3 regions of the Paenibacillus sp. FSL W8-0187 genome follow, and region 3 is predicted to be linked to each of the others. Evidence: riboswitches for the same ligand, from Rfam matches in the RefSeq annotation. Region 3 holds a riboswitch; each other region holds the start of a gene.
The links. A riboswitch is a leader RNA that binds a small molecule or an ion and turns the genes downstream of it on or off. The one in region 3 is predicted to bind cobalamin.
Positions count from the first base shown of each region.

Region 1 (5,241 bases), 2.2 Mb from region 3:
AACTCGGCTGCTACCTCTGCACCGGTTACAATAGACTGCAGTGCCGCTGCCTTTGTCATCGCGGGCCCTTTGGCCATATTGGCAGTTCCTCTGCCAACGTTCCGCGACTTCAGCTTCTCATCCTTCAGCTCGATCGCGACACCGATGTCCACACAATGCACGTCCGCCCCCGCCTGACGCGCCAGCACATTCACAGCCGCCCCTCCATTCAGGAAGTTCATGACCATCTGGGGCGTTACCTCAGCCGGAAATGCACTGACTCCTTCTTCACAGACTCCATGATCACCAGCCATGACAACGACGGATTTTTTGGTGAACGACGGCTTCACATTCCCTGTAATTCCCGCTAATTGGATCGCTAGCGCCTCCAGCTTACCCAGACTGCCCGGAGGCTTCGTCAGCGTGTCCAAATAAGCGGCTGTTTCGTTCTGAACCTCGACATTCAGCGGTTTAATGTTAGCAATGATGTGATTTAAACGATTAACGATTGTATCCGTCAATGAAACGACCTCCTTGTATCTTGTTCCTAAATCTTACATCCTAAAGCGGAATATGCGGCAACATCGGTCAGGACCACGTGCTATTCGCCGTTAACAGCACCTGCGGAGCACCATTCTCGGGATGGGCCACAATCGAGGGCTCCACCCGGAAAATTTGACGTATATACGCCGCTGTCAAAACTTCTTCCGGCTTGCCAACCCCGGCGATCTTTCCCTGATCAAGCACCAGCAGTTTATCGCAAAATTGAGCCGCCAGATTCAAATCATGCAGTACGCTGATCACCGTAATCCCGGACGAGTTCCGCCACTCCGCCACCATATCCATGAACTGAAGCTGATAGTGGATATCCAGATAGGTCGTCGGTTCATCCAGCATCAGCAGCGAAGGCTCCTGGACCATTACCTTGCCAAGCGCGACACGCTGGCGTTGACCGCCGCTTAACTCGGTAAGCCGCCGTTCTTCCAGACCATTCAGATCCAGCTTTCGGATAATGGCCTCAATGAGCGGGGCTGCATCCTTATCTTCACGGCCAAGCCAGTTCAGGAAGGGGAACCTTCCCATCTCCAACACTTCCCGGACGGTAAAATCGGTAGGATCAAGCCCTTCCTGCTGAAGCACCGCCACGATCCGGGCCAGCGTCTTACGAGTATAGTGTGCAAGCGCCTTGCCCCGAAGCGTCACACTTCCTTGCGTAGGATTCTCCACACCGGATAACAGCTGCATGAGGGTGGATTTACCGCTTCCGTTCGGACCGATGATCCCCCACCATTCCCCTTCGGCAATGTGAAGGTCCACGCCTTCAAGAATCGGCACCTTGCCATATGCTTTGCCAAGTCCTTGAGCTGTAATCATGATAGACCCTCCCTGCGCCGTTTTTTGTTCCGGTATAGCAAATACGCAAAGAATGGAGCGCCTATGAATGCCGTAACCACACCAAGCGGTATTTCCGTTGGTGCCAGTACGGACCGTGCCGCCGTATCGCACCAGACCATGAATATCGCGCCGCCCAGAGCCGACAGTGGAACAATGACGCGGTAATCGGAGCCGGTGATCAGCCGGATCATATGCGGTACCACAAGTCCCACGAATCCAATCACGCCGGATACCGACACGGCTGCGGCGGCGAGCAGGGTAGCAACGATGAGCACGCTGGTCTTCAACCGATCCACATTCAAGCCCATATGGGCGGCCTGCCGTTCCCCCAGCGACAAAATATTAAGCGCCCGCGACCTGCTCCATAAGTAGATAAAACCTGCGATAAAATACGGGAAAAGGATGGCCGTATACGACCATCCACGCATGCTCAGGCTCCCCATCGTCCAGTACAGGATCTGGTTTACCGTATCTTTGGACATGACCGTCAGAAAGGAAACGACGGCGCCCAGAAACGACTGCATCACCACGCCGGACAGAATGAGCCCGTGGATCGGCAGTTTTCCTTGATCCCTCGCCAGCAGCAGAACCGCCCATAAGGTGCCTGCTCCGGTCAGAAACGCTACAAGCGGCAGCGTGTAACCTCCGGCAAAGGAATATTCCATCCCGAAAAAAATCAGGGATGCTGCGCCAAGCGCAGCACCCGAGGATACACCAAGCGTAAACGGATCCGCCAGCGGATTGCGCAATACCCCTTGAAAGGCGGCTCCGGCGACGGCCAGGGAGGCTCCTACGAGCATCCCCAGCAATATGCGCGGCAATCTCACCTTCATTAGGATTTGCTCGGATGAAGCTTCCCAGCTCGGAACGATGGAATCGCCGATTCCCGGCAGCCGGTGCAGCAGCATCGCCCCAATCTCTCTCACAGGCAGGTGCACGGAGCCGATTCCGAGACTGACAACCAAGGTTAACAGTAATAGGATGATGCCGGCCGCACCGAATCCTGCAAGTTTTTTACTCATGGATTCATCAGTTCCGGATAAACGGCCTTCGCCACTTCCACCAACCCTTGCGTCACACGGGGACCAGGACGGCTGAGCAGGTTCGCATCCACGGATATGACCTGATCGTTCTTGATGGCTTCGATCTGATCCCAGCCGCCGCGCTCCTTAATCAGCTGATCCAATGTTTTCTTGGTTGCTTCATCAACCACATCGTCCGTGTACAGAATGACGTCGGGGTTCGCAGCAATAATATTTTCCTCACTGATTTCGAACCAGCCTTCCGCATCGCCGGCTGCGTTGACGCCGCCAGCTAAGGTGATGATCTCATCCATAAACTCACCCTTGCCGACGGTCCATCCCGGAGAGAATTCCACATACACTTTCTTCTTGTCTTCATCCTTCACGGCTTTCACGGCTTCCGTAACGGTAGCCAATTCCTGCTTCATCTGATCCACGACCGCTTTCGCCTCCGCTTGACGGTCCGTAATTTGTCCGATCAGTTCGATGTTCTCCATCACGGCATCAATGGTTTTCGGATCATTGACGAACAGGGTAACGCCAAGCTCACGCAATTTCTCGGCATTCTGAGCATTCATCGAAGCCGCAAATACCACATCGGCATCGGCTGCAATAATAGCCTCTTCATTCACTTGGAACCCGCCCAATTTAGGCTTGGATTTGGCTGCTTCCGGATAATCGTCATTATCGGACACGCCAACGATTTCCTCATCCAGGCCCAAAGCGAACAGTTTTTCCGTCTCGGACGGTGTCAGGGATGCAATTTTGGCCGGAGCTTTCTCAAACGTCATTTCAACCCCGGTTGAATCCTTAACGGTCAGCGGATACGTCGTTTTAAGCTCTTCGCCGGAACCCGCCGGCGCTTCGTTATTCTGCTCTTCCTGCTGTGCAGGCTGCGTGGTATCCTTCGGCGCCGCTTCTTTGTCTCCACAGCCAATCAAGGCCAGAGCCATCAGTATGGCTACTAGAAGTACGGACCATGTTTTGTTTAATGCTTTCATCTCTTGAAATCCCCCTATGCATAATTGAGAACCTGGCGCTTTCGAGTTTACATTCCTTCAACCGATCCTTACCGGGAGAAAAACATCAATCGTCATACTCCAAAGAAAAGCAAAAATCCCTGACTCCTCGTAAACAAGGACTCAGGGATTACGTTTTAACATAAGGACATCTGGATAACCGTTCACAGATAGCGCCTTAAACTTCCGCCCACACATGCTGCATGGGTCCGGCAAACGTAATCCTCTCCTCGAAGGACCGTCATTCATTCGCCGAGGGCAGGTCTCCTGACTTGCAGGCTGTAACGACTTCTCCGCCTTCCCAAGCGCTATGGCTCAGTGGCATATGAAGAAGTCCCTGCTTCACAGTGGCGGGACCGTGCCGGACTTGCACCGGCTTCCCTATTAACCCGGCAGAAGGCAACAACGCCTTCTATCCGGGACCCTCGCAAATAATATGAATTTATGTATGTTAGGCCAAGCATGGTTTCTCTGCCCAAAATTATAGGCGATAAACCTTCCTCTTACAACCGAAAGAATCGGTCATTTCAAATGCCTTATGATACGGATTTATCCCGTTATCGCCCATTCCGCACCGATATCATACGATTTCATTTATTCGCTTAACCGCACGCCTTCCCAGCGGTCTCCATCCCATGTCAATTGCAGCTTGAGCTCCTCGCCCGGTGACACTTGCGTTTCCCAGAATTCCGTATGCGGAAGGGTAGCTGCCGCGATCTGCCGGATGACGCCCCCATGGGTGACCACAAGCACATCCAACTCGGCCCTCTGTGTCCCACAACCATAACCGGCTGCCTCTGCCTCTGCCTCTGCCTCTGCCTCTGCCTCTGCCTCTGCCTCTGCCTCTGCCTCTGCCTCTGCCTCTGCCTCTGCCTCTGCCTCTGCCTCTGCCTCTGCCTCTGCCTCTGCCTCTGCCTCTGCCTCTGCCTGCACAAGGGTATCCGGATCTTCCTCCACATGCAACAGTTCCTTCAAATCCAAATACAATCCGGTCAAGAATGCCTGAATCCGGGAACAGAACGCTTCCCAGCTCTCCCCATTTGGCGGCGCAACTTCTGCGGGGTTATCAATCCAGCGCCGATAGGAGATATCCGACTTCAAGTCCTCGTAGGTGTTCCCCTCCCAATCCCCGAAATCGAGCTCACGCAGCCGCGGATCATACTCGACACCTGGAATAAACCTGCCCGGATCTTCATCATCAGGAATAGCGGACTTTGTTGAATCCGGTAAGATAACATTCAGCGTCTGCCTGCATCGAAGGAGATCACTGCAATAGATCCGGACGAACTGCTTGGTACAAAACCTTTCCCGCAGCGGGAGGAGCTGCTGTCTTCCTTCCACCAGAATCCCCTGATCCTCGTGACCGAGATAACGGCGCTCCTCGTTCCACAACGTGCGGCCATGACGGACCAAATGCAGGGTAATCCTCATATCCATAAGCTTCCTCCTGCTGCGGCCACAAGTCCAAGCACCACGGTACCCAGTAACGTAAACAATACCGATACGCCCAGCAGCAGACGATTTGTCACCTGAATATCCTCCGCTTCAAGCGGTCGTTCGGGATCCCCCATGTAAGCCCGGAACGAGATCACGCCTTGATAGGAATTCTCGCCTCCCAGACGAATGCCCAGCGCACCAGCTACGGCCGATTCCGGGAAGCCGCTATTCGGACTGGGGTGCTTTCGCGCATCCCTTCTGACCATCTTGATCGCTTTTTTCCATTGCAGCGAAAACATCGCAGCCACTATGGTCAACAGTCCTGCGGTCAGGCGTGCCGGTATCCAGTTGGCGATATCGTCCAGCCTTGCGGATGCCCAGCCGATATG
Region 1 covers NZ_CP150206.1:6,007,829-6,013,069, forward strand. Annotated here, with positions in the region: gene cobT (nicotinate-nucleotide--dimethylbenzimidazole phosphoribosyltransferase) at 1-500, opposite strand, end outside; gene MKY48_RS27140 (ABC transporter ATP-binding protein) at 568-1,353, opposite strand; gene MKY48_RS27145 (iron ABC transporter permease) at 1,350-2,396, opposite strand; gene MKY48_RS27150 (ABC transporter substrate-binding protein) at 2,393-3,397, opposite strand; cobalamin riboswitch at 3,655-3,857, opposite strand; gene MKY48_RS27155 (histidine phosphatase family protein) at 4,010-4,852, opposite strand; gene cbiB (adenosylcobinamide-phosphate synthase CbiB) at 4,843-5,241, opposite strand, start outside.
Region 1: another riboswitch for cobalamin. It lies ahead of MKY48_RS27150 (ABC transporter substrate-binding protein); the one in region 3 lies ahead of MKY48_RS03535 (ribonucleoside-diphosphate reductase subunit alpha).

Region 2 (5,241 bases), 3.0 Mb from region 3:
GGATTCGATTCGTTCACTCAGAGCCGCAGGCATGCTTGTTTGTTCATTTACGAATCAACCTGGAATTGCTCGTGGCGAAGTAACACAGGACGAATTCGAATCGGAATTATTAGCCTTTGGTTTTGATAAGATCTATCTTTGTGCTCATGAGCATGGAGCGGGTTGTCCGTGTAGAAAGCCATCCGCAGGGATGCTGATGAGAGCCGCGGAAGAAAATAATTTGGACTTAGGGGAGTGCTTTGTCATAGGGGATAGATGGACGGATATGGTTGCTGCCAAAGAAGCCGGTTGTAAGAAAGTGCTAGTGAAGACGGGAGCTGGCCTCAAAGAACTGGAAAAATATAATAACAACGAGTATTTCGGCAAATGGAAAGAAGCGTATCCTGATTTTATCGCGACAGACTTTAATGAAGCCGTTACATGGATATTAGGAAGAGGCTATAAAGGGAGGGTTCTCCATGGATTTGAGTGAAAGAAAACAGTGGAATGAAAATCACAAAAAGCTAACCCAGATAATTCTGGATCCGGCTAAGCATCAAAGTGCGGTTGACCTATTCTTACAGCAGCATCGCTTGTTACATTCATCAAGCATGAGCTACTCACCCATTGCGACCCTTGAGGATGAGTTAGTTAAAGATCTACAAGAGGAAACATCCCGCCAATATCCAGTTAAGGCTCCTGATACAAAAAACTCAATAATATGGCATATGTGGCATATCACGCGTATTGAAGACATGACGATGAGCGTGCTCGTAAATAACGATGTCCAAGTATTGCATTCAGGTCAATGGAACAAGAAACTCCACATTGATGATGTTCATTCTGGAAATGAAATGACGGAAGCAGAAATCGCTAATTTGAGTGCGGCTCTTGATATTGGTTCTTTATTAGCTTATCGAAGTGAAGTTGGGCGAAACACTCGTGAAGTCATATCCCGTTTATTGCCAGGCGACTTTAAGCAAAAAGTTGAAGCGGCAAGAATTCATGAACTTAAAGTACAGCATGCGGTTAAGGAAGAAGCATCGTGGTTGCTTGAATACTGGGGAAACAAAACGATTGCGGGATTAGTGCTCATGCCGGCGACAAGGCATATTTTTCTGCACTTGAATAAATCGATACGACTGAAACAAAGAATTCAAAAGTCCAAATAGTGAGGCTGGGATGCTATTTATTTTAACAAGGGAGGTTGTGCTAGGATGTTGTACGATTTGCCAGGCGAAGAGAATATGTCAACGATCGTGGGAATGTTATATAGCGCTGTCAGAGAGAACAGCCAACGGCTAAAGTCCATATCAGAGGGCATGGCCCAAGAGGAAATAGACTTCAAGGGACCTTGTGACAATTTCAATAGTGCCGCTCAGTTAATAAAACATATCATGTACGTCGACCTGAACTGGGTATATAGGATTAAAGGTGAGGCGCTTCCCCAGTCATTCATAGATGAATACGGCCCAATGATCGATGAACATAACAGGCTGCCGATGGTCAAAGGAATGTCTCTGGACACGCTTATATCTAAATATGAAGTTGTACTCAGTATGTTGAAGGATGTATGTACGCAGTTAACGGATGCCGATCTGGATCGCATCGTTACATTCGGACACGAGAATGAAAAGCAAGCCACCATCCGGTGGGGTTTATGGCATATGGCCGACCATAACCGTTATCATCAAGCCCATATTAATCAGCTTAGAAAGTGGTACTCTGAGCAGAAGAAGACATGGATCATGAATAAATGAATGGGAAAACCATTTCCTTGTTTGTCTTTCTGAGACAATTCACCGTATCTACGCTGCAGCGTTCGTCCCTTGGTCTGCCCGAGGCATTTTATTTTATTTGAGTTTCATTCGGTCAATCATTTTTTTAAGGTTTATATCGCCAAACGCGTCGTTTGTGCTATAATGATGTCGAATGGGCAACTATTCGCGTCATGTACAATAGAAAAAGTTATAGGTAATGGAAGTTTGGTGCAAATCCAACACGGTCCCGCCACTGTGATAGACCGAATGATCGGTCTTAAGTCAGGTCTTTTGCCTAATAACTTTGGAGAGACCAGTCATTTCGAGGCGAAAATGGCTGGTTTACAAGTCTAGTGACGTTTCTCGCCTCGCTAGGCTTTTTTTAATTGCAGCAGAGGCTGCCGACGATGTTGTCGGCCACAGCCGGGTGTTCGCCGCCGAATATATACAATGAGGTATAGCTCGCAAACGGGGAGATTCTTCAAGGACGAAGAAGCACGTGCACTATGGGGTGCATATCCCTTTTTTTTATTGATAGAGGTTGTTCCAAAAGTCCGCTTTTGATGACCGACCTTTTTAAACAGGCACTTATAAATTCGTGCCGTTAATGTGTCTGATCTAAGGACAAGTTCCGGAAGCGGTTGACGAAGATCGGAATGACGGTGTACAGTATATATGCAAAACTAAATGATAAGAAGCTGCACAATGGCGTGCATACATGATAACAAGCAAAGAGGCTTTTGAAGGGGATTTCCCTTTGAATGGCCTCTTTTTTTGTTGCAATTACTTCTTGGAGGTGCTTTACATGGATAAACTTTCGATTAAAGCCGACCTCTATATGGGGCAAGGCGCGATGGATCGTCTAACAGAGTGGCAAAACAAACGTATGTTCATCGTCACGGATCCATTTATGGTGAAGTCGGGCATGATTAACATGGTGTTTGATCGCCTGCACAGCAGTAACGAGCAATATGTTTTCAGCAATATCGTGCCTGATCCGCCGATTGAAGTCGTCACGGAAGGTGTCGAGGCGCTCTGTGCGTTCAACACCGATCTAATCATTGCCATTGGCGGCGGTTCTGCCATTGATGCCGCTAAAGCGATGAAGCTGTTTACGAAAAAGCTGCTTGACCAGCGAGATATCCCGTTCATTGCAATCCCGACGACAAGCGGGACGGGTTCTGAAGTTACGTCATTCTCCGTTATCAGCGACAAAGAAAAAAACATCAAATATCCGCTTGTATCCGATGACATGCTGCCGCAAGAAGCGATTCTCGATCCTGAGCTCGTCAAAAGCGTGCCGGACTTCATTACGGCCGATACCGGACTGGATGTTTTGACGCATGCCATTGAAGCGTATGTATCCACCAAATCCAATGATATCTCCGATGCGCTGGCGGAGAAGGCGATGAAGCTGGTCTTTGCTTATTTGCCGCGAGCTTATAAGGACGGAAATGATCTTGAGGCGCGTGAAAAAATGCATAATGCATCCTGCATCGCGGGTATGGCGTTTAATATTGCGTCTCTGGGATTGAATCATGGGATCGCGCATGTGGCGGGAGCCAAATTCAAAATTGCCCACGGACGCATGAATGCGATTCTTCTTCCGCATGTCATCGAATTTAATGCCGATTACAAGCCGGGTTACGGCAAGGAAGAAAGCAATAGAGCGGCGGTTCGGTATGCCGAAATTTCCAAAAGCTTGGGGTTATCCGCACCAAATGCCAAGAGCGGCGTCCGTAGTCTCGTACAGGCAATCAAACAGCTGCAGAAGCAATTGAATATGCCGCAAACGCTGCGCGAATGCGGTGTGGATCAATCGCTGTTTGGAGAGATGAGAGAGTCGATCGCCGAAGGCGCGCTGAAAGACGGATGCACGGCAACAAATCCACGCGTTCCTACGGCAGAGGACGTGCTTCAAATTTTGAACAAAATGTTTCAATTCTAAGATCGAGTCGAAATTTGACGGATTTCGTATTGACATCGCTTGCAATATTCAAATATAGTGAAAGTAACACAATGGCGTGTTGCATACAAATCAAAGCAAAGTGGCTTCTTAAAAATTCCGCATGGACTTTTAAGGGGCTTTTATTGTTTTTTTTGCAGGTTTTCTTATCAAAAGTGGACTTTTTGAACAACCTCTTTTAGTGTTTTCGATACGAGAGTGAGATGAGGAGTATGGAACAAGGAGCCGAGAAACAACGTGTGATTCAGGAGTATGTGCCTGGCAAACAGGTCACGCTCGCTCACATTATCGCGAACCCGAACCCGGACATTTACAAGAAGCTGGGACTCGGAAACGAAGCGCATCAGTCCATCGGCGTTATGACGATCACGCCAAGCGAAGCCTCCATCATTGCAGCGGATATCGCTACAAAGGCGGCTGGCGTACAAATCGGCTTTGTCGACCGTTTCAGCGGTTCACTCGTCATTACGGGCGATGTATCATCAGTAGAATCTGCGATCAGCGCAGTGCTGCATGGATTACAGAATATATTGGGCTTCTCGGCAAATACGAACATTACGAGAACGTAGGAGAAGCTTATGATGAAGAAAATTATTTTTGCCGGAAGTACTGGATCGGGCAAAACCACGCTGTGCCAATGGCTGCACGGTGAGGAGATTGCCTATAAGAAAACGCAAGCCGTCGAAAATTTCGATCAGGCGATCGATACGCCGGGCGAATGCATCGAGAACCGGTATTTATACAAAATGTTGTTAGTATCCAGTGTAGATGCCGATGTCATTGGGCTGGTTCAGGATTGCACGAAAGAAGACAGCTATTTCCCGCCGGCTTTTGCAACGGTATTCGCCAAGCCGGTTATCGGAGTGGTAACAAAGGTGGAACTGGCCAAGTCGCAAGAAGAAATCGCGCAGGCCAGAGCGCATTTAATGGCGGCCGGCGTGGAGCGGATTTTTGAAGTCTCGACGATCGAGAACGTGGGAGTGGATGCTCTTCGGGATTATTTGAGGGCGTAAACGACTTGGATTCTAGTTCAAATGCAAGCGGGGCTTATCGATAGACAAGCGACAAGCAAATAACGACAGACAATGAGGTGCATGACGCATGAATGGAAAAATTGTAATAGTCGATGACGAACCTATTACAAGAATGGATATTCGTGAGATGCTAGAAGAGGCTAACTACAATGTAGTAGGCGAGGCTTCCGATGGCTTTGAAGCTATCGAATTATGCAAGAAGCATCTGCCTGACCTCGTCATCATGGATGTTCAAATGCCCATTTTGGATGGGCTCAAGGCGAGTAAAAGAATTCTTTCAGAACAGCTGGCGGGCGGGATCATCCTTTTGACCGCCTACAGCGACAAACAGACGATTGAAAAAGCATCTTCTGTCGGTGCGCTTGGTTACTTGGTAAAGCCGCTTGATGAAAAGTCGTTCATTCCTATGGTGGAAGTCACGATAGCCAGAGGCAAGGAATTCCGAAAGCTGGAACAAGATCTCTCAAAGCTGACGCAGAAGATGGAAGAACGCAAAGCGGTC
Region 2 covers NZ_CP150206.1:5,217,679-5,222,919, reverse strand. Annotated here, with positions in the region: gene MKY48_RS23555 (HAD-IIIA family hydrolase) at 1-472, shown strand, start outside; gene MKY48_RS23550 (DinB family protein) at 459-1,151, shown strand; gene MKY48_RS23545 (DinB family protein) at 1,197-1,739, shown strand; adenosylcobalamin (AdoCbl) riboswitch at 1,933-2,086, shown strand; gene MKY48_RS23540 (1-propanol dehydrogenase PduQ) at 2,545-3,687, shown strand; gene MKY48_RS23535 (BMC domain-containing protein) at 3,918-4,274, shown strand; gene MKY48_RS23530 (EutP/PduV family microcompartment system protein) at 4,287-4,718, shown strand; gene MKY48_RS23525 (ANTAR domain-containing response regulator) at 4,807-5,241, shown strand, end outside.
Region 2: another riboswitch for cobalamin. It lies ahead of MKY48_RS23540 (1-propanol dehydrogenase PduQ); the one in region 3 lies ahead of MKY48_RS03535 (ribonucleoside-diphosphate reductase subunit alpha).

Region 3 (5,241 bases):
AGATGCTGGTGAAGGGAATTGAACCCCCGACCTACGCATTACGAGTGCGTTGCTCTACCCCTGAGCTACACCAGCAAATGTGGTTCGATGATATTCCTCACGAAACAACAAAAATTATTATAATACTTCAGCAGCAAAATGCAAGTCCTATTCTTACGGAAATATCCTCCGTAACTGGCGGTATTACCCGCCTAACTTCTCCTGCACGGACTGGATCTTCTGTTTGCTCGAGGAGACTTGATCCCTGCGGTCGTCGATCTTCACGGAAGTCGATACACGCTTCGCACCGGACAGAAAAGGCGCTTCATGCAAAGCCTCAATCGCCCGCCAGATCATGTTAAGCTCTCCCTCGATGATGGTGCTCATCGAAGTTAGCTCATAGGATATTCCATCCTGTTGTTTCAATATACGCTGCATCTCGGCAACATAAGAACTCAAGCTCGTTGTTGCGGTTCCGATCGGAATCACCGTTACCTCCGCTATAGCCATCTTGAATACCTCCCTCGTTGCATCTCATTTATATGGAATGCTTCCGAATACGTTAAACTCCCGGATACAGTTATCATATCAATTCTGACCCTCCATATCAAAGTCCGTCTGTCTGTAACTTCATACAAGATATGGTGTATCTTCCTCATTTCGTCCGTACGAATATATCCTATTTTGTCAAAACGATAATATACGTGGTATCTGCGCAGAAAAGGTCGCATTTGGTCACAATTCAGGAAATGTTATGGCCTTTTGGCAGTTTCTTAACTGGCACAATGGCCGCTCGTTTGCTATAATTCTTTTTGCGTTCAATTTTAAGAATATAGTTTACAAACACAATATATTGGGTTAAATTAGATTAACAACAACCAAATATAGTGTATGTAGGTGCCGGATCAACCTATAAGGCAGTCCGGCTTAATAGGGAAGCATGGTGTAAATCCATCACGGTCCCGCCACTGTAAGGGCCTAAGGCTGTTTATGATCTATCAGCCATCCACATACGACATATGCCACCGAGGAACCGGATCAAGGTCTCAGGGGAGGCAATGCCGAGGGAAGTAGCTCAAGTCAGGAGACCTGCCTATATGCAGCAGACACCAACCTACGGGGTTTTAGGTAAGTGTTCGTTAAGCTTGCGTCTGTACATAACATCATGCCCATTCATGGGCTTATGGCAAACGTCATTTTCGAATCACAGCGCACGGACATTTTCAAGCCTGCCCGCGGGTTTTAGAAAATGTTTTTTTGATGTCCTTTTTCATATTTCCCCCGAAGAAAGCGAGGAATTTATTCATGCCCCAGCTCGTAGTTAAACCGAACAACCGTCAGCTCGCCTTTGATGAAATTCGTCTCTCCGTCTATGCCGACCGGACTCTAAAAGGATTGGACATGCTCGATAAAGAGCGCCTGCTTCGCGGCGTCAATGCCAAATTGCGCGGTGAGCAAGTTACCGGCGAAGAAATCAGCAACGCCTTCACGATGTCCGCCCTTGAGCTTGTAACCAAAGAGGAGCCGGATTGGAAGTTTGCAGCTGCGCGTTCGTTTCTGACCTCTTTATATAAAAAAGCGGCCACCAACCGCCGATACAAAGCATACCCGGAAGAACCATACGGTGCCTTCTACCCGCTCATTACAGAGCTTGTACAGAAAGGCATTTATCGCGAGGATCTTCTGACCAGCTACACCAAAGAACAAATCGAAGAACTCGGCGAATGCATCGATCCAAGCCGCGACCTGCTGTTTGATTACATCGGGCTGTTGACACTGGCTGAGCGTTACCTGGCAAACGACTTTGACGGTCGCGTCATGGAACTTCCGCAAGAACGGTACATGGTCATCGCGATGTTCCTCATGCACAACGAGCCAGCTGACAAGCGTCTTGACCTTGTCAAAGAAGCCTACTGGGCCATGAGTAACCTGTATATGACGGCCGCTACGCCGACCATGTCTAACGCAGGTAAAAAAGTAGCCGGCCAGCTTTCCAGCTGCTTCATCGATACCGTGGACGACTCCCTGGAAGGAATCTTCGATTCCAATACGGATATCGCCCGTCTCAGCAAAATGGGCGGCGGCATCGGGGTGTACCTCGGTAAAGTCCGTGCACGCGGCTCTGACATCCGCGGTCACAAGAACACCAGCTCCGGCGTTATCCCTTGGATTCGCCAGTTGAACAACACCGCTGTTAGCGTTGACCAATTGGGAACTCGTAAAGGTGCTATCGCGGTTTACCTGGATGTGTTCCACAAAGACATTCTGTCCTTCCTGGATCTGAAGCTGAACAATGGTGACGAGCGCATGAGAGCACATGACGTGTTCCACGGCGTATGTCTGCCTGACCTGTTCATGGAAGCTGTAGAAGCACGTGAAGAGTGGAGCCTGTTCTGTCCGCATGAAGTGAAGAAAATCATGGGCTGGAAAGACGAGAACGGCCGTCCGCTGGGCCTGGAAGACTTCTATGATCAAGGACAAGGCGAAGGCGAATTCCGTCAAAAGTATGCTGAAGCCGTGGCGAGCCCGCTGCTGCCGCGCATTACGGTACAAGCTATCGACATTATGAAGCGCATCATGAAATCCCAGCTTGAAACGGGTACACCGTACATGTTCTACCGCGACACGGTCAACCGTGCGAACCCGAACTCTGCGCATGGCATGATCTACTCTTCCAACCTGTGCACGGAGATCATGCAGAACCAATCTCCGACAGTTGTTGAGCAGGAGGAGCTGGTTACGAAAGACGGCCAAACCCGGATCGTAATTTCCAAAATCCCTGGCGATTTCGTTGTCTGCAACCTGAACTCCATCCACTTGGCTCGTGCTGTACCTGCTGGTGTGCTGGAGCGTCTCGTTCCGATCCAGGTTCGCATGCTGGATAACGTTATCGACATTAACAATATTGAAGTTCTGCAAGCTCAATATACCAACAGCCAATACCGTGCGGTCGGTCTCGGCACCTTCGGTCTGCATCACTTGCTGGCGCTGGAAGGTATCCGCTGGGAATCCGACGAAGCCGTTGCATATAACGACAATCTGTATGAGCACATCAACTACCTGCTCGTTAAATCCAGCATGGAGTTGGCCAAGGAAAAAGGCCACTATCCGAAATTCAAAGGCTCCGACTGGGAGAGCGGCGAGTACTTCACGTTCCGCGGTTACACCGACGGCGAGCATGAAGGCAAGTTCGTAACCACCGAACAATGGCGCGAATTGCAGCAAGAAGTACAAGAAAGCGGGGTCCGTAACGCATGGCTGTTTGCCATCGCGCCGAACGGCTCCACATCGATCATCGCGGGTTCCACAGCGAGCATCGATCCATTGTACGAACTTCTGTCTTATGAAGAAAAAACCACTTACAAAGTGGCTAACCCGGCTCCGGATCTGTCCGAAAAAACGATCTGGTACTATAAAACGGCTTTCTTGATTGACCAGCATTGGTCCATCAAAATGGCTGCCGCCCGTCAGCGTCACGTTGACCAAGCGCAAAGCTTTAACCTGTACGTCCGCCCTGATATCCGGGCTTCGGAATTCCTGGAGCTGCACCTGCATGCCTGGAAAGCCGGCATCAAGTCCACTTATTATGTACGCAGCCGTGCGCTGACGATTGAAGAGTGCGAGTCGTGTGCAAGCTAACCTTTAATTTCGAACCCACCCAAACCCTCCCTTCCAAGGGAGGGCCCCAAGGGCTCTGCCCTCTGGACACCCGCAAGGTGCTTAGGTTCTGAATGAGGCGCTTCTACGTTACTTTAGTGGCTAGGAACGCTTTCTCCCTTCGGGAACGCTGGAATTTAGTGCGGAAGCTAATGAGTTACTTCGTGCGATTGGTGAGTTACTGCCTGCTGGGATCGCTCTCCCCTTGGGAATCGCTTCTCATGCGGCGCAGGGACCATTGAGTTACTTCGTGCGATTGGTGAGTTACTGCCTGCTGGGATCGCTCTCCCCTTGGGAATCGCTTCTCATGCGGCGCAGAGACTGTGAGTTACTTCGTGCGATTGGTGAGTTACTGCCTGCTGGGATCGCTCTCCCTTTGGGAGTCGCTGCATGTTTGGCTCACATCGAACGGCTGTAAGCAATGTTGAATATGCTTTCTAATAAAAGACTACAAGGGTAAGGGTATCCAATCGGAAGAGTTTACGTCCGCCTTTGGGAGCCCTTTGCAACCTTAAAAATACATTCAAGCAAAGGGCGGACAACAGCGGCTGGAGAGTGGATACCCGTCCCTCGAATAGGCTAGCAGATCCCTTCAACCTTCCGCCCTACTATGATATACAAGGAGAGAAAATCGGCATGCAAATGCAAAAGATATTTAATACCGAAGCACCCAACCGCTCCACTCGCGTCATTGAAGGTGAATGCTCCGGGATCTTGAACTGGAACGACATTCGGATGCCTCATATGTATAAGCTGTACAAAGTCCTGCTGCTGAACCACTGGATCGCGGACGAGATTCCGATGTCCAAGGATGCGCAGCAGTTCCCGCGCCTGGACCCTGAAGAGCAGCGTACCTTCAAGATCAACATCTCCCTGCTCGCTGTTCTGGATTCCATGCAGACGATGTTTGTCAGCGACGTGAAGCGTTACTTCACTGATTCGTCACTCGAAGCCATCTCCGCTATCATCGGTCAGCAAGAGGTGGTTCACAACCAATCCTATTCCTACGTGCTATCCTCCATCGTATCGGAGCAAGAGCAGAAGGACATCTTCGAATACTGGAAGCATGACCCGGTACTTCTGGAACGCAACCAGTTCATCTCGAACATTTACCAGAACTTCCGTGACAATCCGTCGCCGCAATCCTTCTTCGAAGCGATGGTCGCGGACCTGATCCTGGAAGGCATCTTCTTCTACAGTACATTTGCCTTCTTCTACAACCTCGCTCGTGACCAGAAGATGATGGCAACCAGCCAGATGATCTCCTATATTCAGCGTGATGAGAACCAGCACTGCTACTTCTTCGCCGAAGTGTTCAAGCAGCTGCTCAAGGATTTCCCTGAGCTGAACTCCAAAGAGAACATCGACTACCTGTACCGCACCATTGACCGTGCCGTCGAGCTCGAAACCAACTGGGCCCACTACACGCTCAGCAATGTGCGCGGCATCGATCTGAACGAATTGGGCGATTACATCAAGTACATCGCGAACCGTCGCATCACCATGATGGGTCTGGAAAAAGCTTACGAAGGTGTGGACGTTAACTGCATGCCATGGATCAAGCCTTTCTCCGATGAAGCCCTTAACGCGACGAAGACCGACTTC
Region 3 covers NZ_CP150206.1:798,990-804,230, reverse strand. Annotated here, with positions in the region: tRNA gene MKY48_RS03545 (tRNA-Thr) at 4-75, opposite strand; gene MKY48_RS03540 (MTH1187 family thiamine-binding protein) at 184-489, opposite strand; cobalamin riboswitch at 858-1,091, shown strand; gene MKY48_RS03535 (ribonucleoside-diphosphate reductase subunit alpha) at 1,285-3,618, shown strand; gene MKY48_RS03530 (ribonucleotide-diphosphate reductase subunit beta) at 4,273-5,241, shown strand, end outside.